Regions from separate parts of the Duganella hordei genome, predicted to be linked through region 3. Evidence: predicted binding sites of a transcription regulator. Region 3 holds the regulator's gene; each other region holds the start of a gene.
The links. The regulator sigma-54, encoded in region 3, starts transcription at its own class of promoters, with help from an activator protein. The targets are predictions, from matches to a motif close to TGGCANGNAANCTGCTTT.
Positions count from the first base shown of each region.

Region 1: pedF (cytochrome c-550 PedF) is a predicted target of sigma-54. The motif match lies at 3,580-3,597, and genes of this name have one in related genera.
Region 2: ABWW33_RS24540 (flavin monoamine oxidase family protein) is a predicted target of sigma-54. The motif match lies at 4,335-4,352, and genes of this name have one in related genera.
Region 4: ABWW33_RS02225 (ammonium transporter) is a predicted target of sigma-54. The motif match lies at 4,678-4,695, and genes of this name have one in related genera.

Region 1 is NZ_BPWI01000034.1:13,694-21,147, reverse strand. It holds gene ABWW33_RS32395 (response regulator transcription factor) at 1-693, opposite strand; gene ABWW33_RS32390 (SPFH domain-containing protein) at 888-2,078, shown strand; gene ABWW33_RS32385 (SH3 domain-containing protein) at 2,081-3,514, shown strand; gene pedF (cytochrome c-550 PedF) at 3,649-4,125, shown strand; gene ABWW33_RS32375 (substrate-binding periplasmic protein) at 4,140-4,970, shown strand; gene ABWW33_RS32370 (TonB-dependent receptor) at 4,967-7,186, shown strand; gene ABWW33_RS32365 (TonB-dependent receptor family protein) at 7,193-7,454, opposite strand, start outside.
Region 2 is NZ_BPWI01000013.1:41,856-49,309, forward strand. It holds gene ABWW33_RS24525 (DEAD/DEAH box helicase) at 1-1,741, shown strand, start outside; gene ABWW33_RS24530 (hypothetical protein) at 2,006-2,152, shown strand; gene ABWW33_RS24535 (TnsB C-terminal domain-containing protein) at 2,152-4,023, shown strand; gene ABWW33_RS24540 (flavin monoamine oxidase family protein) at 4,413-6,020, shown strand; gene ABWW33_RS24545 (c-type cytochrome) at 6,017-6,439, shown strand; gene ABWW33_RS24550 (RidA family protein) at 6,453-6,983, shown strand; gene ABWW33_RS24555 (TonB-dependent receptor plug domain-containing protein) at 7,048-7,454, shown strand, end outside.
Region 3 is NZ_BPWI01000026.1:5,604-13,057, reverse strand. It holds gene ABWW33_RS30825 (KpsF/GutQ family sugar-phosphate isomerase) at 1-186, shown strand, start outside; gene ABWW33_RS30820 (KdsC family phosphatase) at 186-716, shown strand; gene lptC (LPS export ABC transporter periplasmic protein LptC) at 729-1,319, shown strand; gene lptA (lipopolysaccharide transport periplasmic protein LptA) at 1,343-1,942, shown strand; gene lptB (LPS export ABC transporter ATP-binding protein) at 1,943-2,695, shown strand; gene ABWW33_RS30800 (RNA polymerase factor sigma-54) at 2,705-4,183, shown strand; gene hpf (ribosome hibernation-promoting factor, HPF/YfiA family) at 4,261-4,620, shown strand; gene ABWW33_RS30790 (alginate lyase family protein) at 4,709-5,668, shown strand; gene ABWW33_RS30785 (enoyl-CoA hydratase/isomerase family protein) at 5,700-6,779, shown strand; gene ABWW33_RS30780 (Lrp/AsnC family transcriptional regulator) at 6,786-7,250, shown strand; gene ABWW33_RS30775 (VOC family protein) at 7,347-7,454, shown strand, end outside.
Region 4 is NZ_BPWI01000001.1:520,425-527,878, forward strand. It holds gene ABWW33_RS02215 (prolyl oligopeptidase family serine peptidase) at 1-2,070, shown strand, start outside; gene ABWW33_RS02220 (zinc-dependent metalloprotease) at 2,067-4,574, shown strand; gene ABWW33_RS02225 (ammonium transporter) at 4,744-5,946, shown strand; gene ABWW33_RS02230 (helix-turn-helix domain-containing protein) at 5,951-6,526, opposite strand; gene kbl (glycine C-acetyltransferase) at 6,697-7,454, shown strand, end outside.

The DNA.
Region 1 (7,454 bases), on a different contig from region 3:
TCAGCGGCTTTCCGCGTCGGCCCAGCGGAAGCCGCGCATGGGGATGTTCTCGATGCAGGCGAAGTCAGGATCGATCTCGCGGAAGGCGTCGCGGATGGTACTGACGTGCTTGCGGATGTTGTCGCGATTACGCCCGCTTTTCACCACCTCGAACAGTTCGTCGTAAGACACCACCTGGCCGCGCCGCGCGAACAGCGCCGCCAGAATGCGTTGCGCGGTCAGCGGCAGGTTGATGCGGTGGCCGCGCCAGGTGGGCGTGCGCTGGCGCAGCGGGTCCATGCTCAGTTCATCGGCGCTGGCTGCCGGAGCCTCCGCCGGTTTGCTGCTGCGCAGGATCTCGAGGAAGGTTTCGACGAAATCGGCCTCCTCGAAGGTGGCTTTCTGCAGGTAGTCCCAGGCATCCAGCGCCTTCATGATGCTGCGGTAAATAGTGGCCGGCATCGCCGACACCACCAGCACCGGGGTGGTATGGCGCTTGTTGATGGCGTTGATGATGGCCACGCCCGCATGGCGTTCGCGACCGAGTTCGATATCGAGTACCACCAGGTCGTAGCGCTCGCGGGCGATGGCCGCTTCCGCGTCGTCGCGGCTGAACCATTGGTCGACGACGATGCCCGGACGTGCAGACTCGATCCAGGCCCTTAGTTGATTACTGGTAGGCAGATCGTCCTCGATGACGGCGACTTTGGCCATGCTGTGCTCCGCTTGCTGTGTATGGAGTGAGTATCCATGGTTTTATCGGAAAAGTCACAAATCCGCTGTGAGGATTTCTTCACAGCGGCGGAGGATACCTGGACGGCGGCGGCGTTGATACTTCCGCATCATCCGGCGCACCATGCGTCTCAGGGATAGGCCCTGAACTCAACGACGATGAAAAGGTGAATACGATGGCAGAGCGGATCAAACGGTTGGTGCAGGCGGTACGGAATACCTTGAGTGGCGCCGGCGGAATCGCCGGCGCCGCGGCCAACGGATTCCGCCGTAGCGGCGCGCTGTTGCTGGCCGTGTGCGCGGCCGGCGGCGTCGCCTACGGGCTGGCGACACATCCGCCGCTGGCCAGGCTGGAACCCGGCAATGTGGGCATCCGTATCAACCAGCTGACGGGTTCCACCACCACCGTGCGCGATGGCGCGGTCTTCATGTTCCCCGGCGTGCATGCGCTGCGCCAGGTGTCGCTGCTGGACCAGGTCTACCGCCCGAACCGCAGCGACAAGGCGCCGTTCCAGTCGGTCGAGGGTTTGGCGCTGGGTGTGGACTTGTCGGTGCGTTATGCGCTTGATCCCGGCCGCGTGGCCGGCATGGCGCAGTCGCTGCCGCCCGATATCAACGGCGCCGTCGTCGAACCTGCGGTGCAGGGCGTGATCTACAAGGTGTTCACCCGCTACACGGTGCGCGAGATTTTTTCGTCCAAGCGGGCGGAGATCCAGCAGGCGATCGAGGCGGAGCTCAAACCCAAGCTGGCGACCGACGGCATCACGCTGCGCGGCATCACCATCGGCAAGATCACGCTGCCGGAGGAGTACCAGGCGGGGATGGAGAAGCTGCTGGCGGAAGAATTGGAAACCGAGAAGATGCGCTATACGCTGGAGCTGAAGGAGAAGCAGGTGAAACAGACGGCGCTGGAGGCGGACGCCGACAAGATCCGCCGCGAGAAGGCGGCCGAAGCGGCGGGCAATGAGCAGATCATCGCGGCAAGGGCGCAGGAGCAGGCGATGGCGCATGTGCTGCCGTTCAAACAGAAGCAGATCGAGCAGCGCAAGCTGGAGGCGGAGGCCGAGAAGACCGCGCGCATCAAGACATCCGAGGGCAATGCCGAGGCACGCGTGATCGAGGCGACCGGCGAGGCCAACTCGCGCCGCAAGCTGGCCGATGCTGAGGCGTATCGCCAGGAGACCATCGGCAAGGTGGCGGCCGAGCAGATGGCGCGCGAAGGTGAACTGATTACCCGCAATCCGCTGCTGATCCAGAAAACCATGGCTGACAAATTGTCGGACAAGGTATCGGTCATCATCGCTCCGTCGCCAACGGATGGCAGCTTTATCGGTTCGGCGTTGCTGGGCAAGAAGGAGGTTCAATAATCATGATGCCCATTGCAGCTGCCGTTGTACTGGCTATCGTTACGCAGGATCAGGCCGCGCTGCGCGCCTCGCCCAAGGACACGGCGCAACAGCAGGCCGTCCTGTGGCAGGGGGACAGCCTGGAGATTCGCGGCGAGAAGCAGGACTTCCTGCAGGTCTACGACCATCGCCGCGAACGGGCTGGCTACATCCGTGCCTCGCAAGTGCGCAAGGTGTCGCTGGCGCTGGCCGATGCACCGGAACTGCTGTCGGTGGTGCGCTTTCTGCGCGACACGCCGGGCGCGGAGTCGCTGGGTATCAGCTATGCGGCGGCGTACTTGAAGGCCGCGCCGGCGGCGGCCATCACTGCCGAACCGTTCGATGCGCTGGGCAGTATGGCCGACCGGCTGGCGCGGCGCGCCTCGTCCAAACAGGGCAAGCAAGGCGACGTCACGATCGCCGCACACCTGGAAGTTGTGGCCAACTACGGCATCGGCATCCGCAGCTTCGAGCGCGAAGGACGCATGCAGCTGTGCTACGACGGCGAGGCATTCCGCCGCGTGCTGGCGATGCAATCGGAGCCGCGGCAACGCGCAACGGCGGCGCTGGGATTGACTCGCCAGGAATGCGTCGATCCGGCGTTGGGACCCGGTGCGCGGGCGGCGTTCGACGACTGGCGTGCCGACGTGCTGGATCGCGTGGACTTGAAGGAGTTGCCGGCGCACGTGAAAAACCGCCTGCATATGAGACGCGCCGCTGTGTGGTCGTCAGTGGCGTTTGCGCGGGCGCGCAAGGGCGAACCGTCGGCGCAGCCAGCGCAGCGTGCGCTGGACGAGCTGGGGCTGGTGGAGCCAGCGGAGTTGACCGAGGACGATGTCGCAGCGTTTGCCGATGCGGGCGTCCGAGTGGGAAGCGTGCGCTGGGCGGCGGAGCCGGTGCCGGCAGCGGCATCGGCTTCCACTTCCACGGCGGGCGCGGGCTTGCGCATTGTCGTGGCGGCTGGCCAGCCAGGAGAAACCTGCGTCGCGCTGGTGGACGGCAAGCACGATCAACAGCATCCGCTGGCGCGCCGCTGCAGCTATGGCGTTGTGTGGCCGGCATCGGCACGCGCCAATGCGCAGGGTACGGCGCTGGCGTTGGCGGTACAGCCGATGGATGGCTGGCGTGAGATGTGGCTGTTCCACCAGACCAGCGCGGGCTGGCTGGTCGATGTGCTGCCGCCCGCCGCCGCCGGACCCGATCTGGGTTATGCCGAATTCGCCGGTTGGGTGCCAGGTACGCAGAACATGCTGGTGGCGCGCGAAGCCCGTGTTGACGGCAAGTTCAAACGCAGCTTCGAGCTGGTGGAGGTCAACACGCTGGCCACGCTCAAGTCTGCGGATAAACCATCATCACTGAGTCTGTTCTATCGCTGGCAGGACCCCGCCTGGAAACGCCAGACCGTCAGCATGCGTTGAACATCCGGCTGTGACACCTGTGCCAAATTGGAGCAATTATGTAATGGATCAAGGCGGCAGACGCGTGGCATGGCATTTGCTCAATGAGTGTGTACCTCGGTAAAACGCATTCATTAAAACAGCAAGGAGACATCATGCAACATCCATTCCGCATTCTCGCCATCGTGACCGTCATCGCCGCGGCGGCCACGACTTCCCTGTACGCCACCGCTCACGGCAACGTGGTGCCGCAAGCGGTGGACACTACCGGCCTGACGCCGCTCGGCGACAAGTGGCTGGAACAGAATCCCTATCGCGGCAACAAGCTGGCGTTGAAGATCGGTTCGTCGGCCTACAACCAGAACTGCGCGCGCTGCCATGGCCTGGAAGCGGTCACCGGCGGCATAGCACCCGATCTGCGCCAGCTGGACCGCGATTGCACCGACGTCAAGAACGAGAACAAGAAGAAGGCCTGCTACAAGGAGACCGACAACTACTATCTGACCTCGATCCGGCACGGCAAAGTGCGTAATGGCGCCGTCTACATGCCACCGTTTGAGGGCGTGTTCAACCAGGAGGCCATGTGGGCCATCAAGACCTACCTGGAAGCCCGCCGCGACGACGCCAAATAAGCGAGGAGCAGATCATGCCGAGTATTCGACTGCGCGCCGCCGCGCTGATTCCGCTCGTCGTCGCGCTGATGGGCGCCGCCGCTCCCGCACATGCGGACTGGGACAAGATCCGGCAATCAGGATCGCTCAAGGTGGCGGTCTACGACCAGTTCGCGCCGTTTTCAGATCGCAGCGCCGGCATCGATGTGGATGTGGCGCAGGCGCTGGCCGCCAAGCTGGGGCTCAAACTGAGCCTGCTGCCTTTTCCCGCCGGCGAAAACCTCGGTGATGATCTGCGCAACATGGTATGGAAAGGCCACTATCTGGGTTACGGCCCGGCCGACGTGATGTTGCATGTGCCGGTCGAGCCGCAACTGATGAACGAGAACGCCAAGGTCACCATCTTCGCGCCCTACCACGTCGAGACCGTGCGGCTGGTGCGCAGCGCGAGCAGCATGCCGACCTTCGACGGCATCGACGCGCTGGCCGGCAAGACGATAGGCGTTGAAAAGGTCTCCATCGCGGCGATGGTGCTGCTGGGCGAGGGGAACGGGCGCTTTCGCGACAAGGTGCGTATCTTCGACACAGCGGCCGAAGCGCTGGAGCAGCTGAAGGCCGGACAGCTCGACGCCGTGCTGGCCAACCGCTCGGAAATCGATGCGGTGTTTCGCGACGATGCGGCCTTCCCCTTGAATGAAGTCGCTTTCCAGCGTCTGCCTCGCGCCGGTTGGGCAGTCGGCATGGCGGTACGCAAGGATGACCAGGACGTGGCGAAACTCCTGCAGGCCGCCGTCAACGAAATGAAGGCAAGCGGCGAGTTGAAAGCCATATTTGCCAAATATGGCGTGCATGAGCAGACACCATGACGCGCCGCTGCGCTGTCGCGAGCGGGATACTGCTTGCGTGGGGCGGGGCGATGGCGGCCGAGGGGGCGTCGCCGGCCTACCCGGCAAGCTCCATGCTGTCGGTGGATATCGTCGGTGTCGCGCCGTTGCCTGGGCTGGGTGTGGACCGGAACCAATTGCCCTATCAGGTGCAGACGGCGAATGCACACCAGGTGGGCGCATCCGCCGGCCAGAATATCGGCGAATTCATGGCGCGCAGTCTGACCGGCGTGAACGTCAACGAGATCTCCGGCAGCCCGTTCCAGAACGACATCACCTATCGCGGCTTCCGCGCGTCGCCGGTGCTGGGCGCATCGCAAGGCATCTCGGTTTATCTTGACGGCGTACGCGTCAACGAACCGTTCGGCGATGTCGTCAACTGGGACATGCTGCCGGAGGCGGCGGTCGGCAGCGTGATGCTGGCGCCGGGGTCGAACCCGCTGTATGGACTCAATACATTGGGCGGTGCGCTGGTACTGACCAGTAAATCCGGCAGGAGCCATCCTGGCCTGGATGCCGGCATATCGGCCACCAGCAATGGCCAGCGCCGCGCGGACCTGGCCTACGGATACGACAGCGGCGAACGCTGGAACGCTTTCATCGCCGGCACGGCCTTCAATGACAAGGGCTGGCGCGACCAATCCGATGGCCGGCTGGGGAATATCTACGGTAAGTTGGCGGGCGTCGCGGGCGACAACGACTGGAGCATAGCCCTGCTGGCAGCCCGCAGCCGGCTGATAGGAAACGGCCTGCTGCCTGATGGCCTGTATCAGGAGAACCGCCGCGCCGTCTATACCGCGCCCGACGAGACACGCAACCGCCTGCACCAGATTGTTCTCGGCATGACGCACCGCTTTGACGAAGACACCGAGCTGGCGATGTCGCTCTACGCGCGCAACAGCCGCCGCAGTACCGTCAACGGCGACATCAACGACAACTACGTTGAAGGCGAAAGCCGGTATCCCGCTTCCTACAACACCACCGAGACCCGGCAGAACAGCCAAGGCTTCAGCACCCACTTCAGCATGAACGCAGGCGCCCACCAGCTGGCGATGGGCCTGAGCTTCGACCGCAGCAGCGTGGATTTTGTGCAGTATGAGCAGGAGGCCAGCTTTGCCGACGACCGTTCGGTCATCATGGATGCCGGCCGGGAGCGCCAGGCTGGATCATCTGTCGACGGCCGTTCGCGCGCGGCTGGCCTGTACGCGGCCGACACCTGGACCGTGGCGAACAGCACCTGGTTGACCGCGTCGGCGCGCTACAACCAGGCCAGCGTCAGCAACCAGTTACGCCGCGACGAGGAGCCGCAGCCGCGCGAGACCTTCAGCTACCGCAAGCTCAATCCCGCCATCGGTGTTGCGCGCGGCATGGGAGCCGGCTGGACGCTGTTCGTCAATCTGTCGCAGAGCAACCGGGTACCGACGGTGATCGAACTCGGTTGCGCCGATCCTGCGCAGCCATGTCGCCTGCCTGTCGGCCTGCAATCGGATCCCTATTTGAAACAGGTGGTGTCGCGCACCGCGGAAGCCGGCGGTCGCTGGCAGGGCGCGCGCGGCGACATGGTGGCGGTGTCGGTTTACCGCATCGTGAATCGTGACGATATTCTGTTCCGCAGCGCGGCGTTGGCGCAGCAGGGTTACTTTTCCAACTTCGAACGCACGCGCCATCAGGGCGCCGACGTGAGCGCCAGCCGTCGTTACGGTCCGTGGTCCGCGCGCCTGAGCTACAGTTATCTGGATGCAGCCTACGATGCGGAAGGCGACCTGTTTACCGGCGTTCGCAATGTCCACGTCACGCCCGGAACCCGTCTGGCGGGACTGCCTCGTCATACCTTCAAGCTGGGTGTGGAGTGGAGCCCGGCGCAGGCGTTGACGCTGGGCGCGGACATCATGGCGATGTCGGACATGAGCACCCAGGGCAATGAGGACGGCAAGGCTGCGCCGCAAGGGACTGACTGGCGCATACGCGGACATGCGTTACTTGGGGTGCACGCCAGCTACCAGCCCGCGCCGAAATGGGAATGGTACGCGCGCGTGACCAACCTGGCCAACCGGCGCTACGAAAGCTTTGGCGCGGTCGCGACCGACATGTTCCCAAACGGCGCGCTGCTGCAGCCTGGCGGCGAGGCGGATCAAGCTCGCTTTGTCGCACCCGGCGCGCCACGTTCGGTGGCGGCCGGACTGCGTTATCGCTTCTAGAACCGTTTAGAATTGATACTGGGCGCTCGCGCCCAGCAGCCAATTGCGCCCAGGCGCTGTCTCGTAATAGCGCTTGTTGGTGTCGCCGACGATCAGCGAACCGACGTACTGCCTGTCCAGCAGATTGTTCCAACGCACGAACTGCTTGAAGCGCCAGCCTTGCCATTGCTGGCTGGCGTTGACACGCGCATTGAGCACGCCATAGCCCGGCGCCGGTTTGTCGGCGTTGGCGTCTTCCGCATAGATCCTGCTGCTGGCGACCGCTTCC
Region 2 (7,454 bases), on a different contig from region 3:
GGAGACGCCGGAGTCGCGCCAGACCGCGCTGTTCTCGGCGACGATGCCGTCGGCGATCCGCCGCATCGCCAACACCTATCTGCGCAATCCGAAGGAAATCACCGTCGCCGCCAAGACCGGCACCGCCGAGAACATCCGCCAGCGCTACTGGCTGGTGTCGGGCATGCACAAGCTCGACGCGCTGACCCGCATCCTGGAGGCGGAGAACTTCGACGGCATGATCATCTTCTCGCGCACCAAGCTCGGTACCGAGGAACTGGCGAGCAAGCTGCAGGCGCGCGGCTTCTCGGCCGCCGCCATCAACGGCGACATCCAGCAGGCGCAGCGCGAGCGCACCATCCAGCAGCTCAAGGACGGCAAGATCGACATCCTGGTGGCGACCGACGTCGCCGCGCGCGGCCTGGACGTGGAGCGCATCAGTCACGTGGTCAACTACGACGTGCCGCACGATCCGGAAAGCTACACCCACCGCATCGGCCGCACCGGCCGCGCCGGCCGCAGCGGCGAGGCGATCCTGTTCATCACGCCGCGCGAGAAGAACCTGCTCAAGTCGATCGAACGCGCCACCCGCCAGCCGATCGGCATGCTGGAGCTGCCGACCATCCAGGCCGTCAACGACGTGCGCATCGCCAAATTCAAGTCGCAGATCAGCGAAACGCTGGCCCAGGGCGAGCTGGAACAGTTCCAGTCGCTGATCGAGGACTTCGAGCGCGAACAGAACATTCCGGCGATCGAGATCGCCGCCGCGCTGGCCAAGATGGCGCGCGGCGACGTGCCGCTGCTGCTCGACAAGAAGCAGCAGACCGCCGCCGCCACCTGGGACGAGCGTCCGGGCCGCCAGGTCGGCTTCGAACGCCATGGCAGCCAGGACCGTGGCGACCGGGGCGACCGATTCGAGCGCGGCGAGCGTCCGGAGCGTGCCGACCGCAGCGAGCGTTTCCCGAAAAAGGAACGCATCGTGCGCGCGCCGGACGCCGGCATGCAGACCTTCCGCATCGAAGTGGGCTACCAGCACGGCGTCAAGCCGGGCAACATCGTCGGCGCCATCGCCAACGAGGGCGGCATCGACTCCAAGAACATCGGCCGCATCGAGATCTACGACGACTACAGCGTGCTCGACATGCCGGACGACCTGAGCGGCGACGTGCTGGAGCACCTGGCCGGCATCAAGGTGGCCGGCCAGCAGCTGCGCATCAGCCGCGACAGCGGTGACGGCGCCCCGGCGCCAGCCCCGGCTCCGGCGGCCCGTCCGGCGCCGGTCCGGAGCGCCCCGTCGGCCGCGCCCGCCGCATCCGCCGCCCCGGCGGCGCCGGCCGCTTCGCCGCTGGCCAAGGCCGCCCGCGTCGATAGCACCGAGCTGGACGAGGCCGCGCCGAAGAAGAAAAAGGAAAAACCGGGCAAGATCGCCCTGCCGATGAGCGCCTTCCGCATCGAAGTGGGCAGCAACCATGCGGCCACGCCGTCCAACATCGTCGGCGCCATCGCCAACGAGGCGGGCCTGGAAGCCAAGCACATCGGCCGCATCGAGATCTTCGACACCTACAGCATGCTGGAACTGCCGGACGGCATGCCGCCCGAGCTGTTCAAGCACCTGGGCAAGGTGTGGGTCGGCGGCGCGCAGCTGAAGATCAGCCATGCCGAGCGCATGCCGCCGGAGTCGGGCAAGTCCACGCCGCCGAAGAAGCCGGCGCCGGGGCAGAAGGACAAGTTCAAGTCCAAGCCAGCCGGCAAGAAATACTAAACACGACGGGGCCGCAAGGCCCCGTTTTCACGTCCGCGCAGTGCACGAGCACGGTGCTGCGTTGCACCAAAACAAAGCTTGGCGAGCCTTAAATATTGCTCGTACACCAACCCGCGCACCGCCTGCCCACCGCGCTCCCATAGCGCCGCCGCCGCGCCGGCATGCCTGGCCCGCTTATTGCATGGCTGATAGCACAATCGTTATAAAAGGCATCCCTTGAGATGCCTCCACCTGAGACACGTCGTTTAGCATGGGAGTATTGAAATGACTCAATTCAGGAAATTGTGGATTACTTTTGTCGACGCCATCAAGCCGCAAGTCTTGCGCGAGCAAGACCAGGTCGGCCTGCATTCGATCTTCATCGATACGCGGCCGTTTAACGTTGCCTCCTTCTCTGACAAGGACCGCTGATGCTGTTGCGGAACGACCTGCTGCAGTACACGCATCCGTCTCCGCGCACCGTCCGCATCCTGTGGATCGCTCCCGAGCAAAGCCACGCCTATGTATTTGACGTGGCGGCCCGCTCGGCCGACGTCGAGTTGATCCAGCTGTCGGTACTGCATGCCGACATTCGTGCCGGCCACGCCAGCGTGTTGCCGGCCGACCCTTACCTGATGGTCGTCAGCCAGGAGCTGCTGCCGGCCAAACACCTGCAACTGCGCGCCCGCGCGTGGGCCATCGTCGAACCGCTGGTGGCGCTGGAGCCGGGCATCTACGAGGCACGCCAGCGCGGCCAGCTGATCGCCCAGGCCACCGAGGCGCACGGCGTGTCGCACCCGACCATCTACCGCTACCTGCGCCGCTACTGGCAGCGCGGGCAGACGCCCAACGCGCTGCTGCCCGACTACGGCAACTCCGGCGGGCGCGGCAAGGTGCGCCAGGCGTCGGCCGGCGTCAAGCGGGGGCGCCCGCGCAAGAGCGGCGCCGACGCGGGCCCGGGCCTGAACGCCGACGAGGAAATCCGCCGCACCTTCCGCGTCGCCACCGCGCATTACGCGGCCGGCCACGACAAGTTCTCGCGGCTGGGCGCCTACCAGCAGATGCTGGCCGACTTCTTCATCGAGCGCCATATCGACGCCGACAGCGGCCGCGTGCTGACGGTGGCGGGCAGCCAGGACGCCGTGCTGCCGACCTTCGGCCAGTTCAACTACTGGCTCGATCACGACGACGACCGCCCGCCCGAAGTGGTGCGCCGCAACGCCGCCGCAACCGTCAACATTGCCGCCAACACCGCCGCCGCCGTCGCCGCCGCGAATGGTCCCGATGCCGCGTCCGCGCGCTTCGCCTCGCTGCCGGCCGGCGGCCGTCCCGGCGCCGGCTTCTACCTCGACGCGGTGCGCGCCGAGGTGCAGCTGGTCTCGCGCGCCGACCGCCACCAGGCCATCGGCCGGCCGCTGGTCTACCTGGCGCTCGACTCGTACAGCCGCATGGTCACCGGCGTCTACATCGGCATGGGCCAGGCCAACTGGCAGCACGCGATGCTGGCGCTGGCCAACTGCGGCGCCGACAAGCAGCGCTACAGCCAGCAGCTGGGCCGCCGCATCGAGGCGGCGCAGTGGCCATGCCGCCACCTGCCCGAGACGCTGTTCGCCAACAGCGCGCTGACCGGCGACGCCGAGCGCGATGCGCTGCTGAACAACTTCAACCTGCGCTGCGTAACCGTCGACCACGGCCCGGACGACTGGAAGGCCGTGCTGGAAAAGCGCTTCCGCCTGGTGGCGCCGCACGCCGACGGACTGCCGTGCCGCCTGGACGGCGTGCTCGACCTGCAGCAGTTCACCCGCATCGTGGTCGACTGCATCCTGTACTACAACAACCGGCAGCAACTGGCGCATGCCGGCGGCGCCACGCCGCGCCAGCTGTGGGACTGGGGTGTGGCCCATCGCGGCGGCAGCCTGCGGACCTATCCCGAGCACCTGATACGCTGCAGCCTGATGCCGGTGGCGCAAGCCGACGTCGCCGGCGACGGCATCCATCTGTTCGATAGTATTTACACCTGCGCCCGCGCCATCAACGAACGCTGGTTCGAGCGCGCGCGCCTGCGCGGGCAGTGGAGCGTGCGCATCGCCTACGATCCGTCCAACATGGACATGGTTTATTTGCTGGACCCGAACGCGCCGATGCAGTTCCACGCCTGCCACCTGGCCGACGGCAGCGCCGCGCACCAGCAGCTGTCGGCGGCGGAAATCGCCCGCCTGCCGCGCACCGTCGCCAATCCCGCCACCTCGGCCAACACGCCGCTACGTACCACTACGCAGGCTTTCGCCAGCTTCGCTAACTGATTCCATAGCTTGATAGCCAACGGCGCGATCCAGCGCCGTGCAGACCACTTTGCGACATGCCGGTGCGTGCCACTTGCTGGTGCGGCAGGGTGGAGCCGTTTCCAACCGGCCCGCGCCGCGCTTGGCGCGCGTGACCGCCACGCCGAAAATAAAGTCCATGCGGCACAAATAAAGTTTGTCGCCGGAAGCGCCCCGTTGGAGCAAAGAACAATGTTTTCGCCATCGCCGAACAAACATTGTTTGATGTCGCCGAGCCTTATGCCATAAGGCTTCCCGTGGTTACGAACACTGTTTATTTTGTTGTGACTTCGTGGCACGCCACTTGCTAGACAGGAACTATGGGGACGCAAGTCGCCCAAGGATCTTTCAGCAGACTGGTGAGGAAGCAGATGGACAGTAAAACAGTAAAACCGTTTAAATCGTTTAGTTCATTCACGCGAAGGGATTTCCTATATCGCGCCGCGGCGGTCGGCGGCACGGGATTGCTGCTCAATACCATGAACGCATGGGGCATGGGCATAGGCTCGACGGCGTCCGCGCCGCCGGAGCTGAGCGGCAGCGGCAAAGGCAAGAAGGTGCTGATACTGGGCGCCGGCCTGGCCGGCATGACCGCCGCCTTCGAGCTGGGCAAGCTGGGCTACCAGTGCCAGATCCTCGAGGCGCGCGCCTTCGCCGGCGGCCGTTGCCAGACCGCGCGCAAGGGCTTCAGCCTGACCGAGCTCGGTGGCGAAAAACAAACCTGCGAATTCGACGACGGCCACTACATCAACCACGGCCCATGGCGCATCCCGCTGCACCACCAGTCCACGCTGCACTACACGCGCCTGTTCGAGGTGCCGCTGGAGGTGATGGTCAACGACAACGACCATTCCTTCGTCTACTCGGAAAACGCCGGCCCCTTCGCCGGCAAGCGCATGCGCATCAAGGAGATCAAGGCCGACATGCGCGGCCACGTCTCCGAGCTGCTGGCCAAGTCGGTCAAGAACAACCAGCTGGACCAGGAACTGACGGCCGACGACAAGCGCCTGCTGCTGGACTACCTGGCGCACGAAGGCCAGCTGGCCGGCGCCGACCTGCAGTACAAGGGCCGCACCGGCCGCGGCTTCGCCGTCAATCCGGGCGCCGGCACTTCGCCCGGCCCGGGCACGCTGTCCGATCCGCTGGGCTTCAAGGACCTGCTGGCGTCCAAGCTGGGCAACGTCTACAGCGCGGTGCAGGACTTCCCGATGCAGAACACCATGTTCCAGCCTGTCGGCGGCATGGACTCCATCGCCAAGGCGTTTGAAAAGCGCGTCGGCAAGAACATCCGCTACAAGTCGGAAGTGCAGACCATCCGCCAGAACGACAAGGGCGTCACCGTCACCTTCAAGGACACCGGCACCGGCAAGGTCGCCAGCATCAGCGCCGATTACTGCCTGTGCGCGATGCCGCTGTCGGTGCTGCGCCAGATCGACACCGACTTCTCGGACAAGTTCAAGAAGGCCGTGGCCACGGTGGCCTACGCGCCGGTCGGCAAGATCGGCCTGCAGATGAAGCGCCGCTTCTGGGAGGAGGACGAGCATATCTACGGCGGCCACGTGCTGACCGACCTGAAAGGCATCAACACGATCTCGATGCCGTCCTACGGCTTCCAGAAGAAGAAGGGCGTGCTGCTCGGCTACTACCAGTACCAGACGGCGGCGATCGAGGTCAGCGCGCTGTCGCCGAAGGAGCGCGCGGACTTCGCGCTGGCGGCCGGGCAGAAGATATTCCCGCAGTACACCGACAGCTTCGAGACCTCGTTCTCGGTGGCCTGGCACCGCGTGCAATACAACCTGGGCGGCTGGGCCGAATGGACCGAGAAGACCCGCGCCGCCGCCTACCCGACGCTGCTCGAAGGCGAGGGCCGCGTGCTGCTGGCCGGCGAACACCTGAGCTACCTGACCGGCTGGCAGGCCGGCGCCATCGAATCGGCATGGCAGCAGATCGCCAAGATCCATGAAAGGGCCAGCGCATGAAGGAAGTGCTGATCAAGGCCGCGATGGCCGTCGTGGCGCTGCTGGCGGCGGCCGCCACGGCGCCGTCGCGCGCGCAGGACGCGGGCGCTGCGGACGGCAAGGCGCTGTTCCTGAAAAACTGCGCGGCCTGCCACCAGGCCACCGGCAAGGGCATACCCGGCGCCTTCCCGGCGCTGGCAGGGAACAAGTTCGTGCAGGGGAAAAGCACCGACGTCGCCACCGTGCTGCTGAAAGGGCGGGGCGGCATGCCCGACTTCAGCGACAGCCTGAGCGACGCCGACATCGCCACCGTCCTGAGCTTCGTACGCAGCGGCTGGGGCAACAAGGCCGAGCCGTTGACCGAGGCGGAAGTGGCGGCGTTGCGCGCCATGCTGCAGGTCGAGCCGTTCAGCAACGGCCAGGTATCCAACAAACATTGAAAGAGCACACCACATGAAAAAAGCACTCGCAACCCTGTTGATCCCGGCCGCGTTGGGCCTGTTGTCCTTCGGCGCCCAGGCCGCACCGAAGGCCGCGCCCAAAGCCGCCGCAGACATCGTGCGCCACAAGATCCCCGGCTCCGATTTCCCGATCGCGCTGGCCGTCAGCGTGCCGTCGACCGCCACCATCCACTTCGTCAGCGGCCAGGTGCCGGCCATCGTCGACAAGAGCGCCGCCCCGGATTCGCTGGCCGCCTTCGGCGACACCAAGACCCAGTCGGAGTCGGTGCTCAAGAAGATCAAGGAAGTCCTCGAGGGCATGAAGCTGGAGATGTCCGACGTGGTGAAGATGAGCGTGTTCCTGGTCGGCGATCCGGCCAAGGGCGGCAAGGCCGACACCAAGGGCTTCATGGAAGCGTACACGCAGTATTTCGGCGCCCAGGCCAACCAGCCCAACCTGCCGGCGCGCGCCGTGGTGCAGGTGGCGGCGCTGAGCAACCCGGGCTGGCTGGTCGAGATCGAAGTGGTCGCCGCCAAAAAATAACCGGATATCCAGGTCATCCGGGGATACAGGTCTTACTTTCTTTTTTATTCAATGGGGATTAAATATGCATAAGGCCACACTCAAGATCGGCGTCGCAGCCGTGCTGTCCACCCTGTCGTTCGGCGCCGCGTTCGCCGCCAACGCCGCCGCCGATGATGCTGCCGTCCCGGCCGATGCCGCCAACGCCACCTCGGCCGGCGCGGTGATCGTCACCGGCACCCGCTCCAGCGGCATCAAGGTGGAGAACAGCGCCTCGCCGATCCAGGTACTCGATGCCGCCTCGCTGCAGCGCACCGGCCAGCCGGACCTGATCCAGGCGCTGGCGCAGAACCTGCCGTCGTTCACGGCGCAAGCCTTCGGCGGCGACACCGCCAACCTGACCTTGTCGGCCCGCCTGCGCGGCCTGAGCCCGAACAACACGCTGGTGCTGATCAACGGCAAACGCCGCCACGGCACCGCCAACCTGGCCGT
Region 3 (7,454 bases):
AGCAAGGTCATCATCCGCGACGTGATGCACGCCAACCCGCGCTCGATCTCGCCGGAAAAGCTGGCCGTCGACGCGGTCGCCGTGATGGAGCAGTACCGCATCAACCAGATGCTGGTGACCGACGCCGACGGCAAGCTGGTCGGCGCGCTGCACATCCACGACCTGACCCGCGCCAAGGTGATCTGATGACTGAATTCACGTATGTCGAACGCGCCGCCCGCGTCAAGCTGATGATCTTCGACGTCGACGGCGTGCTGACCGACGGCAGCCTGCACTACGGCGCCGAGGGCGAGGCGCTGAAGACCTTCAACGTGCACGACGGCCTGGGCATCAAGCTGCTGCAGGAAGCCGGCGTACAGACCGCCATCATCAGCGCGCGCACGTCGCCGCAGGTGATCAAGCGTGCCGCCGACCTCGGCATCGCCCACCTGCACCAGGGCGGCCACGACAAGCTGACGCCGTTCAACGCGCTGCTGGAAAAGACCGGCCTCACCGCCGAGCAGGTAGGCTTCATCGGCGACGACGTGGTCGACCTGCCGATCTTGACGCGCGTCGGCTTCGCCGTCGCCGTGCCGAACGGCCGCGCCGAAGTGCTCGAGCGCGCGCACCACACCACCGTCGCCGCCGGCGGCCGCGGCGCCGTGCGCGAAGTGTGCGAACTGCTGCTGCACGCGCAGGGCAGCTACGAGCGCGTGATGGCGCAGTTCCTGGTTTGACGGGGATCAGTCATGCGTAAAAGAACAGCCCACCGCTGGCAGCTGACCGTCATCATGGTCGTCGGCGTGTTTGTCGCCGTCGGCAGCTTCTGGCTGGTGCAGGTGGTCAATCAGGCCGGCCAGGAAGCACAGGCCGACCAGCACCGCAACGAGCCGGACTACATCATCGACCGCTTCAGCCTCGTACGCATGAACAAGGCGGGCCAGCCGGCCTACATCATTTCCGGCGACAAGCTGACCCACCGTCCGGTCGACGACGCTTCCGACATCGACAAGCCTTACGTGCACAGCCTGGCGGGCAACCAGCCGCCGATGAATATCCATGCCGATACCGCGCATGTCGACCAGGGCAATACGCGGGTCCAGCTCAATGGTAATGTGGACGTCGTGCGCCCGGCCACGCCGCAAGCGCAGGCGATGCGCATGACGACCCCGGCGCTGACCGTCTTCCCGGACGAGGAAAGAATGGAAACCACGGCGCCGGTCGCGCTGGAAATGGGCAACGCGACGGCCAACGGCGTCGGCATGAAGGCCAACAACGCCACCCGCCAGGTGCAACTGGGCGGGCGCGGGCAACTGACCGTGCCGCCGCGCGGCCATTGAAAGAACCAATGATGAAGAATGGAATGATGATGAAAAAACTGATCCTGACGGCCGCGATGCTGCTGATGGCGGCTGGCGCGGCCCATGCGGAAAAAGCCGACGCCAACAAACCGACCAAGATCGATTACGACGATCTGCAGATCGACGACGTCAAGCAAATCAAGACGCTGATCGGCAACGTCGTGCTGACCCGCGGCACCTTGCTGATGAAGTCGCCGAAGGCGGTCGTGACGACCGATCCGGAAGGCTATAACTTTGTCGTGTTGACCAGCACCCCGGGCACGCTGGCCACCTTCCGCCAGAAGCGCGACGGTGCCGGCGACCAGTGGGTCGACGGCGAAGCCGAACGCATCGAGTACAGCGACAAGACCGACCTGGTCAAGCTATTTTCCAAGGCCAAGGTGCGCCGTCTCGAAGGCGGCCGCCTGAGCGACGAGGTCGACGGCGAATTCATTTCCTATGACAGCCGCAAGGAACAGTTCGCGGTCAAGAACACCGTCACCGGCGAGAGCAAGCCGGGCGCCGGCCGTGGCACGATGGTGATCCAGCCGGCGATCCGTCCGGCGGCGCCTGCAGCCTCGGCGCCTGCCGCCTCCGCCACCACGCCTACGCCGGGGAAATAAATGGAACCATCCTGCGGTAGCACCCTGATCGTCAAAGGCCTGCAAAAGACTTACGGCAAGCGCCAGGTCGTGCACGACGTTTCGCTGCAGGTCGAGTGCGGCGAAGTGGTTGGCCTGCTGGGCCCCAACGGCGCCGGCAAGACCACCTCGTTCTACATGATCGTCGGCCTGGTGCCGTCGGACGCCGGCACCATCGACATCAGCGGCACCGACATCTCCAGCCTGCCGATCCACCGCCGCGCGTCGCTGGGGCTGTCCTACCTGCCGCAGGAAGCGTCGGTGTTCCGCAAGCTGACCGTGGAAGAAAATATCCGCGCCGTCCTCGAAATCCAGAAAGTGGACGGCAAGCCTTTATCCAAGGCTGCAATTGATGAACGGCTCAATACCCTGCTGGCCGATTTGCAGATCGAAAAGCTGCGCGAAAACCAGGCGCTGTCGCTGTCGGGCGGCGAACGCCGCCGGGTCGAGATCGCGCGCGCGCTGGCCACCAATCCGCGCTTCGTGCTGCTCGACGAACCATTCGCCGGGGTCGACCCGATCGCCGTCATTGAGATCCAGCGCATCGTGCGCTTCCTCAAGGAACGCGGCATCGGCGTCCTCATTACCGATCACAATGTGCGCGAGACGCTGGGCATCTGCGACCGCGCGTATATCATCAACCAGGGCACGGTATTGGCTTCAGGCCGGCCAGACGACATCATCGCCAATGAGTCGGTGCGTCGCGTGTACCTGGGTGAACACTTCAGGATGTAGCCTTACCCCATGAAACAGTCATTGCAACTGCGCACGTCGCAGCACCTCGCGCTGACACCTCAGCTGCAGCAGTCGATCCGGCTGCTGCAGTTGTCCACGCTGGAGCTGCACCAGGAACTCGAACAGCTGCTGACCGATAACCCGCTGCTGGAGCGTCTCGACGACCCGCTGGACCGCTCGCTGCGGCTGCTGTCGGACGGCGCCATCAGCCAGCAGGCCCCGGTCGGCGACGCGCCGCCGGAAGGCCCGCCCAACGCGCAGGAAGCGCCGGCCGCCGACGCCGACAACTACGACGGCCCCGCCGCCGACACCGAAAGCACCAGCAGCGACGCCGACGTCGACTGGAGCGACGCCGGCCGCAGCAAGGCGCCCGACGACGAGGACGCGCGCCCGCAGCTCGAAGCCAACCACTGCACGCTGCGCGAGCACCTGATGGAACAGATGCGCGTGACGGTGCTGGAAATGCGCGACCGCGCGCTGGTCGAGCTGATCATCGACGCGCTCGACGAAAACGGCTACCTGGAGGAATCGCTGGAGGACATCCACGCCCGCCTGCCGGAGGAACTGGAACTGGACATCGACGAACTGCAGACCGCCTTGTCGCTGCTGCAGAGCTTTGATCCGATGGGCGTGGGCGCGCGCAACGCGTCCGAGTGCCTGGCGCTGCAAATCAAGCGCTTGCCGGGCGTGCCGATGGTGACGCGGCGCATGGCGCTGGCCATCGTTGAAAACCATCTGACGTGGTTTGCCCAGCGCGATTTCAACAAGCTGAAAAAAGCGCTGCTGTGCGACGACGAGGATTTGCGCGAGGCGCAAACCGTGATCCGCCAGTGCAATCCGCATCCCGGTTCGGCGTTCGCGTCGGACGTGTCCGACTACGTGGTGCCGGACGTCATCGTCAAGAAATCGCGCACCGGTTGGCAGGTCAGCCTGAACAACGACGTCATGCCGCGCCTGCGCGTCAACGCCATGTACGCCAACCTGCTCAAGCAGGGAAAAGGCGAGGGCGCGATGGGCGCGCAGCTGCAGGAAGCCAAGTGGCTGATCAAGAATATGCGCCAGCGTTTCGACACCATCCTGCGCGTCGCCCAGGCGATAGTAGAAAGACAAAAGAACTTTTTCTCGCACGGCGCGGTTGCCATGCGCCCCCTTGTGCTTCGCGAAATTGCTGATACACTGGGTTTACACGAGAGTACTATTTCTCGGGTAACAACTCAAAAATACATGCTGACCCCGCACGGCATGTTTGAGTTGAAATATTTCTTTGGTAGCCATGTCGCCACCGAAGCGGGAGGGGAAGCAAGTTCGACGGCGATACGCGCACTCATCGTGCAATTGACAGGAGCAGAAGACCCGAAAAATCCTTTATCCGACAGTAAGATTGCGGACATGCTGGGAGAACAAGGCATGGTGATTGCGCGACGAACTGTTGCCAAATATCGCGAAGCGTTGAAAATCCCGCCAGTCAGTCTCCGCAAGTCTTTGTAGTTACTTGGTTCCTGCGCGCCCGGTAGTAATGGGCCACGCACTAACCGTAAGAAGCGACATCATCTTTAGGAGTGTGTATGAATCTCACCATCAGTGGACATCATCTCGAAGTGACCTCGGCCATCCGTGAATACGTGCAGAACAAGCTCGAACGCGTCACACGCCACTTTGATCAAGTGATTGATATTGCTGTCATTCTGACTGTAGATAACCTTAAAGAGAAAGAGAAACGCCAGAAGGCTGAAATCAACCTGCGCATGTCGGGTAAAACCGTCTACGTGGAAAGCCTGTCCCAGGACCTGTACGCCGCCATCGATACGCTGATCGACAAGCTGGATCGGCAGGTCATGAAATACAAAGCCAAGGTCCAAGAGCACGGCCACGATGCGATCAAGCATCTCCCGGATAGCTACGAACCCGCTGCCGCCGCCCTATAACAACGGCCCCGGCACCACTCGACTAAGGGCGCATCGGCGCCCTTTTTTGAGGTAAGATAGTTAAACGTTTAACTTGATGAGCCCTCCCATGAAATCTCACCTGATTGCCAGCACGTCATTGCTTGGCCTGCTCGCCACCGGCGCGGCGCTGGCGTGCGAAGCGCCGCCGCCGGCCCGCATCGACATCGACGCCAACAGCTACTACTCGGACGCGCACCATTCCGTCATCGATCCGGTGCTACGGGCGCGCAACATCGCCAACACCAAGCCGATCGAAGACTTCCTGGCCGAGGTGGCGAAGGGCGCCACCGCCTACCAGCTCGACCCCAAGGCCAACGCGGCCGACGGCGCCTGCGCGCTGACCTGGCTGGCCAGCTGGGCCGGGCAGAAGGCCATGCTGGGCAAGCTGTCCAGCGAGCAGGCCTACTACGTGCGCAAGTGGACGCTGGGCGGCATGGCGCTCAGCTACGCGCGCCTGAAGCCGGCCGCCGGCGCCGCGCAGCAGCAGGCCATCGAAGGCTGGCTCAAGACGCTGGCCGACGCCACGATGGCCCACTCCGATGCGAAGAAGGGCGGCCGCAACAACCACTACTACTGGGAAGGCCTGGCCGTCACCGCGGTCGGCGGCGTGACGGGCGACCAGCGCTACCTGGGCTGGGGCCGCAAGGTGTTCGACCACGCGATGGGGCAGATGGCGGCCGACGGCTCGCTGCCGGCCGAGATGGAGCGCGCGGCCAAGGCGCTGCACTACCAGGTGTACGCCACCGTGCCGCTGGTGATGATCGCGTCGATCCTGGACCTGCATGATCCCAAGCTGGACCAGATCGTCAAGTTCACCGTTGCGGCGTCGGCAGATCCGTCGGGCATCGCCAAGGCCACCGGCTTCGAGCAGGAGCGCGTCGGCGTGCTCGACGTGACCACCATCTACGGCCGCCACGAAGGCAAGCCGCAGGAGGCGCCGGCAAAGAAGCAATGGCAGCCGCGCCTGGGCGGCGATCTCAATCTGCCCAATCCGCTCGAACATCTGGCGGCGCGGAAGTCGCAGTAGAATAGGGTTTTTCCTTCAGCCCTTTTTACTCATGAGCGAATACGTCCACACCAGCGTCGGCAACGGCACCGGCACCATCACGCTGGACCGGCCCAAGGCCCTGAACTCGCTGTCGCTGGCGATGGTGCGCGACATCACGCAGGCGCTGCTGGCATGGCGCGACGACAGCTCGGTGGCCGCCGTGGTCATCCGCAGCAGCAGCGAAAAGGCGTTCTGCGCCGGCGGCGACATCCGCTTCTTCTACGACGTCGGCCGTGGCTCGCCGCAGGGCGGCAGCGCGCTGCTGGAGGATTTCTTCAGCGAGGAATACGCGCTCAACCACCTGATTCATTTTTATCCCAAGCCCTACATCGCGCTGATGGACGGCGTGGTCATGGGCGGCGGCATGGGCGTCTCGCAGGGCGGCCCGGACTGCCGCGTGCGCATCGTCACCGAGCGCACCCGGATGGCGATGCCGGAAGTGAACATCGGCCTGTTCCCTGACGTGGGCGGCAGTTACTTCCTGCCGCGCGCGCCGGGCGAGCTGGGCTACTATCTCGGCCTGACCGGCGCGACGATAGGCGCCGCCGACGCGCTGTACGCCGGCCTGGCCGACCACTACGCGGCCGTGGCCGACATGGAGGTGCTGGAGGCGATCCTGGAGTCGACCGCAGGCGCGGAACTGCCGGAGGCGATCGCCGCCTTCGCCGCCCCCTACAGGCCGGCCGCGGGCAAGCTGGAGGCCGAGCGCGCCGCCATCGACCGCCACTTCGGCGCCGGCTCGGTGCCGGCCATCGTCGCCTCGCTCAAGACGGACGACAGCGCCTTCGCGCAGAAAACGCTGGAGATCATGGCCACCCGTTCGCCGCTGATGATGTGCGTCACGCACGAGTTGCTGAAGCGCGGCGTCGCTTCAAGCGTGGCCGACTGCCTGCGCATGGAACGCACGCTGGTGCGCCACAACTTCGAGGACGGCGAAGTGATCGAAGGCGTGCGCGCCCTCGTCATCGACAAGGACAACGCGCCGCAGTGGAAGCCGTCGTCGCTGCAAGAAGTAACCGAAGAGATGGTGCAGCGCTTCTTCCAGCCGGTGTGGCCGGATTACGCGCATCCGCTGCGCCACCTGGACTAGGCGCCGATGTCCGTCCAACTGGACCGTATCGACGTCCAGATACTGAACCTGCTGCAGGACGACGCGACGATACCGCTGCGCCGTCTTGCCGAGCTGGTACACGCCTCCGCCGCCACCTGCCAGCGCCGCATCGCCCAGCTGCGCGCCAGCGGCGTCCTGGTCAAGGATGTGGCGCTGGTCGACCGCGTGCGGGTCGGCCGTCCGCTGACGGCGTTTGTCACGGTGCAGCTGGAGCAGCAAAACACCGCGCTGCTGAAGATGTTCGAGTCGCTGATGCGCGAAGAGTCCGACGTCATGGCCTGCTACGAAGTGGCCGGCGAATTCGACTTCATGCTGGTGGTCACGGCGGCGTCGATGGAATCGTTCCAGGCGTTCACGCGGCGCGTTTTCACGTCGAACAACAATGTCAGCAACTACAAGAGCTTGCTGGCCATGAACTGCGCCAAGTTCGAGACCAAGGTGCCGCTGTGAAAATTGAATAATTCGTGCACCGCAAGGGGCAAGAATGCGATTTTGTCTCACGGCCGCTCGGTAAGATGTGCCTTCCATCTACACAGGAATGCCATCATGATCGACCACGTTTCCATCGGCACGCGCGAGCTCGCGCGCGCGACCGCCTTTTACACCGCCTGCTTCAACCCGCTGGGCTACAGCTTGCAGCACCAGGACGCCACG
Region 4 (7,454 bases), on a different contig from region 3:
ACCCGCACCGTGGACCAGCAGGACAACTACCACGGCACCACCATCGCCGATCCCTACCGCTGGCTGGAAGACGCCAACAGCGACGAGACCCACGCCTGGGTCGAGGCGCAGAACAAGCTGACGCAGGGCTACCTGTCGCAGATCCCGGGCCGCGACGCGATCAAGTCGCGCCTGACCAAGCTGTGGAACTTCGAGCGCTTCAGCGTGCCGTTCAAGGAAGGCGGCCGCTATTTCTACAGCCGTAACGACGGGCTGCAGAATCAGTCGGTGCTGTACACGATGAAGACGCTGGCCGACGTGCCGCGCATGCTGCTCGATCCGAACACGCTGGCCGCAGACGGCACCGTGGCGCTGGCCGGCCTGGCCGTCAGCCCGAACGGGCGTTACCTGGCCTACAGCACCGCGGCATCCGGCTCCGACTGGAACGAGATCAGGGTGCGCGACATCGACAGCGGCAAGGACACCGACGACATCATCAAGTGGGTCAAGTTCTCCAGCACCGCATGGCTGCACGACGGTTCCGGCTTCTTCTACAGCCGCTACGACGAGCCGAAGGAAGCGACCAAGCTGGCCGACGTCAACTACTTCCAGAAGCTGTACTTCCACAAGGTCGGCACGCCGCAAAGCGCGGATACGCTGGTCTACGACCGGCCGGACCACAAGGACTGGGGCTTCGGCGCCGAAGTGAGCGAGGATGGAAAATACCTGGTGATCACCGCGTCGCAGGGCACGGAGAACAAGAACCGCATCTACTACAAGGAGCTGTCGCGCAAGGACGCCAAGGTGGTGCCGCTGCTGGAGGACTTCGACGCGGCCTATAACTTCATCGGCAACGACGGTTCCGTGTTCTGGTTCCGCACCGAGCGCAACGCGCCGCGCGGCCGCATCATCAGCATCGACACCCGCAAGCCGGGCGTGTTGAACTGGAAGCAGATCGTGCCCGAGAGTGGCAACACGATGGTGTCCGCATCCATCGTCAACAACCAGCTGCTGGTTGATTACCTGAGCGATGCGCACAGCCTGGTCAAGGTGTTCGACCTCAAAGGCAAGCCGCTGCACGATATCGAACTGCCGGGCCTCGGCTCGGCCGGAGGCTTCAACGGCAAGCGCGCCGATACCGAAACCTTCTACTCGTACACCAGCTTCACCACGCCGTCGACCATCTACCGCTACGACCTCAAGGCCAACAAGAGCAGCGTGTACCGCCAGCCGAAGGTGGACTTCGACCCGGCTTTGTTTGAGACACGCCAGGAATTCTTCACCAGCCGCGATGGCACCAAGGTGCCGATGTTCATCGTGTCGAAGAAGGGTCTGAAGCTGGACGGCAGCAATCCTACTTACTTGTACGGCTACGGCGGTTTCAATATCTCGCTGACACCGTCGTTCTCGGTCGCCAACCTGGCGTGGCTGGAAATGGGCGGCGTCTACGTGATGGCCAACCTGCGCGGCGGCGGCGAGTACGGCGAATCGTGGCATGCGGCCGGCACCAAGCTGCAGAAGCAGAATGTGTTCGACGATTTCATCGGCGCGGCCGAATGGCTGATCGAGCACAAGGTCACGTCGCCGGCCAAGCTGTCCATCGGCGGCGGCAGCAACGGCGGCCTGCTGGTCGGTGCGGCGATGACGCAGCGTCCCGAATTGTTCGCGGCGGCGATCCCGCAGGTCGGCGTGATGGACATGCTGCGCTTCCACAAGTTCACCATCGGCTGGGCCTGGACTTCGGACTATGGCTCGTCCGACAACGCCGACGAATTCAAGGCGCTGGTCAAGTACTCGCCGCTGCACAACCTGAAGAAGGGCACCTGCTATCCGGCGACCATGATCACCACCGCCGATCATGACGACCGCGTGGTACCGGCCCACAGCTTCAAGTTCGCCGCGACCGCGCAGGCCGATCAGGCGCCGGGCGGCGCGCCCATCCTGATCCGTATCGACAGCAAGGCCGGCCACGGCGCCGGCAAGCCGACCACCAAGCAGATCGAGGAAGTGGCGGACCGCTGGGGCTTCCTGAGCCGCGCGCTGAAGATGGACGCCGCTGCTGAAGGCGTCAAAGCGGCGGGCCAGCAGTGAGGGCCGCGCCAGCCGCCGGGCCGCTGCTGCTCGCCATTTTGATGTCGGGCGCGGCGCCGGTGGTTGGCGCCGCCGCTTCGCCTTCGGCCGTTTCGTCCACGGCGCCGGCTGCCAGGCAGATCGCCGACGTCACGCGCGGCATGCAATCGCAGCCGGGCTTCATCGACGTCTGGCGCGATACCGACAAGGGCAGGGTGCTGCTGTCAGTGGCCGCGTTGAACCAGCCCTTCCTGCTACTGAGTTCCTTGCCTTACGCACTGGGCTCGAACGACGTCGGCCTCGATCGCGGCCAGCCGGGCGAGATGCGCATGGCGCACTTTGAAAAACGTGGCGCCAGGCTGTTCCTGGTCCAGGAAAACACCAACTTCATCGCCGCTTCGCCGGATAAGGACGAACGCGCCGCTGTGCAGGAATCCTTTGCCAGCGCGGTGCTGTGGTCCGGCGACATACTCGCCGCTGACAGTGAACATCATCTGGTCGACTTCTCCAGCTTCCTGCTGGCCGACCGCCACGGCGTCGTCGCGCGCCTGACGGCCGCCAAGCAGGGCGCCTACCAGGTCGATGCCACGCGTAGCGCCGTGCTGGCGGAAGAGGCCAAGGCCTTCCCGGACAACGTCGAACTGGAGTCGCTGCTGACCTTTGCCGGTCCCGGACAGGCCGAGTATGTGCGCCAGGTTGGCGCCGATCCCGCCAGCCTGTCGCTGCGCCAGCGCATCAGCATGGTGCGCCTGCCCGAGGTGGGTGAAAAAGCCGGCGGCTGGCAGCCACGCGCCTACCATCCATATTCCGGTGGCTTCGACACCAGCTACTACGACTTCGCCACGCCGCTCGCCAGCAGCATCGACGTTCACTGGCAAGTACGGCACCGCCTTGAAAAGACCGATCCGTCGGCGGCGGTCAGCACCGTCAAGAAGCCCATCGTCTACTACGTCGACCGCGGCGCGCCGGAGCCCGTGCGCTCGGCATTGATCGCCGGCGCCTCGTGGTGGGCCAGCGCCTTCGAGAAGGCCGGCTTCAAGGACGCCTACCGCGTCGAGCTGCTGCCCGAGGGCGTCGACGCGATGGACATCCGCTACAACGTCATCCACTGGGTGCACCGCGCCACGCGCGGCTGGTCCTACGGGAGCGCGCTGGCCGATCCGCGTACCGGACAGATTATCCGCGGCGCCGTCACGCTGGGTTCGCAGCGCGTGCGCCAGGACATCCTGATCGCCGAAAGCCTGCTTGCCCCGTACGGCAAGAACGCTCCGGCCGACAAGCAGAAGCTGGCCGAGGAAATGGCGCTGGCCCGCCTGCGCCAGCTGGCCGCGCATGAAGTGGGACACACGCTGGGCTTCGCCCATAATTTCGCGGCCAGCCGCATGGGCAACGGCAACGGCTCGGTGATGGATTACCCCCATCCGATACTGAAGCTTGACGCCAGGGGCAATGTCGATCTGGCCGATGCCTATGGCGTCGGCGTCGGTCCGTGGGACGACTACATCGTCAAATACATCTACGGCGACTTTGGCGGCGGCACTCAGGAGCAGTCGGCGCTGGCCAAGTTGCGCGCCGATGCGCGCGGCGCCGGCATGTTGTATTCCAGCGACCAGGACGACCGCTCGCCTGGCTCCAGCCATCCCGACGGTCTGCTGTGGGACTTCGGCCCGGACTCGATCAAGACCTGGGACCAGCTGGGCGCCGTACGCCGGCGCGCGCTGCAAACCTTCTCGGTGGATGTGCTGCCGGACGCCCGCCAGATCGGCGAGCTGGAAGCGCGGCTGGTCCCGGTCTACCTGCTGCAGCGCTACCAGGGCGAAGCGGTGGCGCGCCTGATCGGCGGCGGAGATTTCGATTACACCAGCGCGGGCGACGTCAAGGCCGGCCTGGCCAAGGCCGGCATCAAGGCCACGCCCGCGGCGATTCAGCGCCAGGCTTTGAACCGCCTGGCCGACAGCCTGCGCGCCGAATACCTGGCGCTGCCGGCCGGCGTGCTGGATGTCCTGACGCCGCCGGCGATGGGCCATGAACGCAGCCGCGAATACTTCGCCACCAATATGGGTTCGGTGTTCGACGCCTTCTCGATCGCCGAGGCGGGCGCCGCGCAAACGGCCGGCTTCCTGCTGGACGCCAGCCGCATCAACCGCGTCGCCTGGCAGCACGCGCGCGACGCGCAACAGCCCGGCGTGCAGGAAGTGCTGTCGTTGCTGCTGCAAAAAACCTGGAAGCGCGAGCCGGTGCCGGCCTCGGTCGTCGGCGGCGAAGCGGTGCAGCTGGCCGCAAACTGGGTGCTGGCAGACGCCATGCTGAACCTGCTGGACGGCGGCAAACTGCATCCGCAGGTGGCGGCGGAGGTGCGGCAATCGGTGCGCGAGCTGGCGCAGTGGCTGCAAAAGAACCCGGGCAAAGGTGTCACGGCCGACAGCCGCAAGCAGGCGGCCGAGCTGATCGCCGGCTATCTGGCCGATCCGCGCAGCGTCAAACTGCGGGCTTTGCCTGCTGTGCCTCCGGGAGCTCCGATCTGACCCGCACCAAAATGATGCCATCTTTCGGTGCGCACGACGGTGGTGCGAAGTATTCACCAAAATAAAACCCAGCGAAATCAGTCACTTAAAATTTGCACCAAAGTGGAACGAATATTGCTTTTACTCATATTCGTTTTTAACTTTTGCATTATTTTGGGGAGTAATCTTGATGGGTGGATACAAAGACGGCGCCGACGCATTGTTCATTTTGCTCGGCGCCATCATGATTTTGGCCATGCACGCCGGCTTCGCGTTTCTGGAGCTGGGCACGGTGCGCAAGAAAAACCAGGTCAACGCGCTGGTCAAGATCCTGGTGGATTTTGCGGTGTCGACGATTGCGTACTTTTTTGTCGGCTACAGCATCGCCTATGGCGTCAATTTCTTCTCCTCGGCCGACGTGCTGGCTGCCAAAAACGGCTATGAGCTGGTCAAGTTCTTCTTCCTGCTGACCTTTGCGGCGGCGATTCCTGCGATTATCTCGGGCGGCATCGCCGAGCGGGCGCGCTTCCATCCGCAGCTGATCGCCACCGCGCTGCTGGTCGGCTTTGTCTACCCATTCTTTGAAGGCGTCGTCTGGAACCACCGCTTCGGCGTGCAGCAATGGCTGGCCTCCGCCTTCGGCGCCGAGTTCCATGATTTCGCCGGTTCGGTGGTGGTGCACGCCGTCGGCGGCTGGGTCGCGCTGCCGGCCGTGCTGCTGCTGGGCGCCCGCCGTGGACGCTATATGAAAAACGGCGCCATCGCCGCCCATCCGCCGTCGTCGATTCCGTTCCTGGCGCTGGGCGCGTGGATTCTGACGGTGGGCTGGTTCGGCTTCAACGTCATGAGCGCGCAGGCGCTGGACAAGATGAACGGCCTGGTGGCCGTCAATTCGCTGATGGCGATGGTCGGCGGCACGCTGGTCGCGCTGTTGATGGGCAAGAACGATCCCGGCTTCGCCTACAACGGGCCGCTGGCCGGCCTGGTGGCGGTGTGCGCCGGCTCGGACCTGATGCACCCGCTGGGCGCGCTGGCCACCGGCGCCATCGCCGGCGGCGTGTTCGTCTGGATGTTCACGCTGGCGCAGAACAAGTGGAAGATCGACGACGTGCTGGGAGTGTGGCCGCTGCACGGCCTGTGCGGCGCCTGGGGCGGTATCGCGGCGGGCATCTTCGGCCAGAAAGCCCTGGGCGGCATCGGCGGCGTGTCGCTGGCGGCGCAGCTGGGCGGCACCTTGCTCGGCGTGGCGATCGCCCTGATCGGCGGCTTCGCCATTTACGGCCTGCTGAAAGCCACGCTCGGCCTGCGTCTCGATCCGGAGGAGGAGTTCCAGGGTGCCGACCTGTCGATCCACCGCATCACATCGACTCCGGAGCGGGAGTCGAATTGGTAACCAATTAACGGTGTATCACCACCAGCAGCGCCTTCGCCTCGGTCTTGCCGACGTTGCGGATGATGTGCTGCTGGTCACCCGGGTAGCGCGCCGTGCTGCCCAGCTTGACCTTCTTCTTGTCGGGCCCCACTTCCACTTCCACCGAACCGTGCAGCAGCGTCAGGTGTTCCTGCGCGCCAGGATCATGTCCCTGCGAGGCCAGTTCGCCGCCCGGCACCAGCGTCAGTTCATACCACTCATATTTGCTCGCCAGTTCCAGCGGGCCCAGGATGCGCAGCACGTAGCCGGCGTGATGGCCGGGCAGGGTAGGAATTTCGTGCGCCTCGATCACGCGGACGGTCTCCGTCTCCCGCTCGGCCGTTGCCAGCAGTTCCCCGATCTGCACTCCCAGCGCATTGGCCAGCCGCCAGGTGATGGCGATGGTCGGGTTGGCCTTCTCGCGCTCGATCTGCGACAGCATCGACTTGGAGACCCCCGCGATCCGGGACAGGTCTTCCAGGGTCAGGCCGCGCGCCAGGCGCAGCCGCTGCAGGGCGGCGCCGACTTCCGGTGGGGCGTTTGTCGAAACAGGTGTTTTCATTGTTTTATTCGGCAGATGGACTAAATTTCAATTGAATCGCCGCTGGTGCGCGGCTTGCAGAGTTCACTGGTTCTCTGTAATATTCGATATATTGAATTTGAGTTCGAAATAACGGATTTCGCATAAGGCAGTGTAAACGCGGTGAAATCGTACCACACACAAGGACTATCATGACCATCCAAGCCAAAACCTCCTTCTTCAGCGGCCTGCAGCAAAACCTCGACCAGCTGCGCGAGCAGGGCCTGTACAAGCCCGAGCGTGTGCTGGCGTCGCGCCAGGGCTCGGAAGTGGTGGGCGAGGATGGCCGCACCTTGATTAATATGTGCGCCAACAACTACCTCGGACTGTCCGGCCAGGAGTGGGTGGCCCAGGCCGCGATCGACGCCACCGAGAAATACGGCTACGGCCTGTCGTCGGTACGTTTCATCTGCGGCACGCAGACGGTGCACAAGCAGCTGGAACAGGCGATCTCGAAGTTCCTCGGCACCGAGGACACCATCCTGTACGCGGCGGCCTTCGACGCCAACGGCGGCGTGTTCGAGCCGCTGTTCGATGAAAACGACGCCATCATCTCCGACGCGCTGAACCACGCCTCGATCATCGACGGCATCCGCCTGTGCAAGGCCGCGCGCTTCCGCTACGCCCACAACGACATGGCCGACCTGGAAGTGCAGCTGCAGGCGGCGTCCGACAAGCGCCACAAGGTCATCGTCACCGACGGCGTGTTCTCGATGGACGGCACCATCGCCCAGCTGGACAAGATCTGCGACCTGGCCGACAAGTACGGCGCGCTGGTGATGATCGACGAATGCCACGCCTCCGGCTTCATGGGCGCGACCGGCCGCGGCACGCACGAGCACCACAACGTCATGGGCCGCATCGACATCATCACCGGCACGCTGGGCAAGGCGCTGGGCGGCGCGATGGG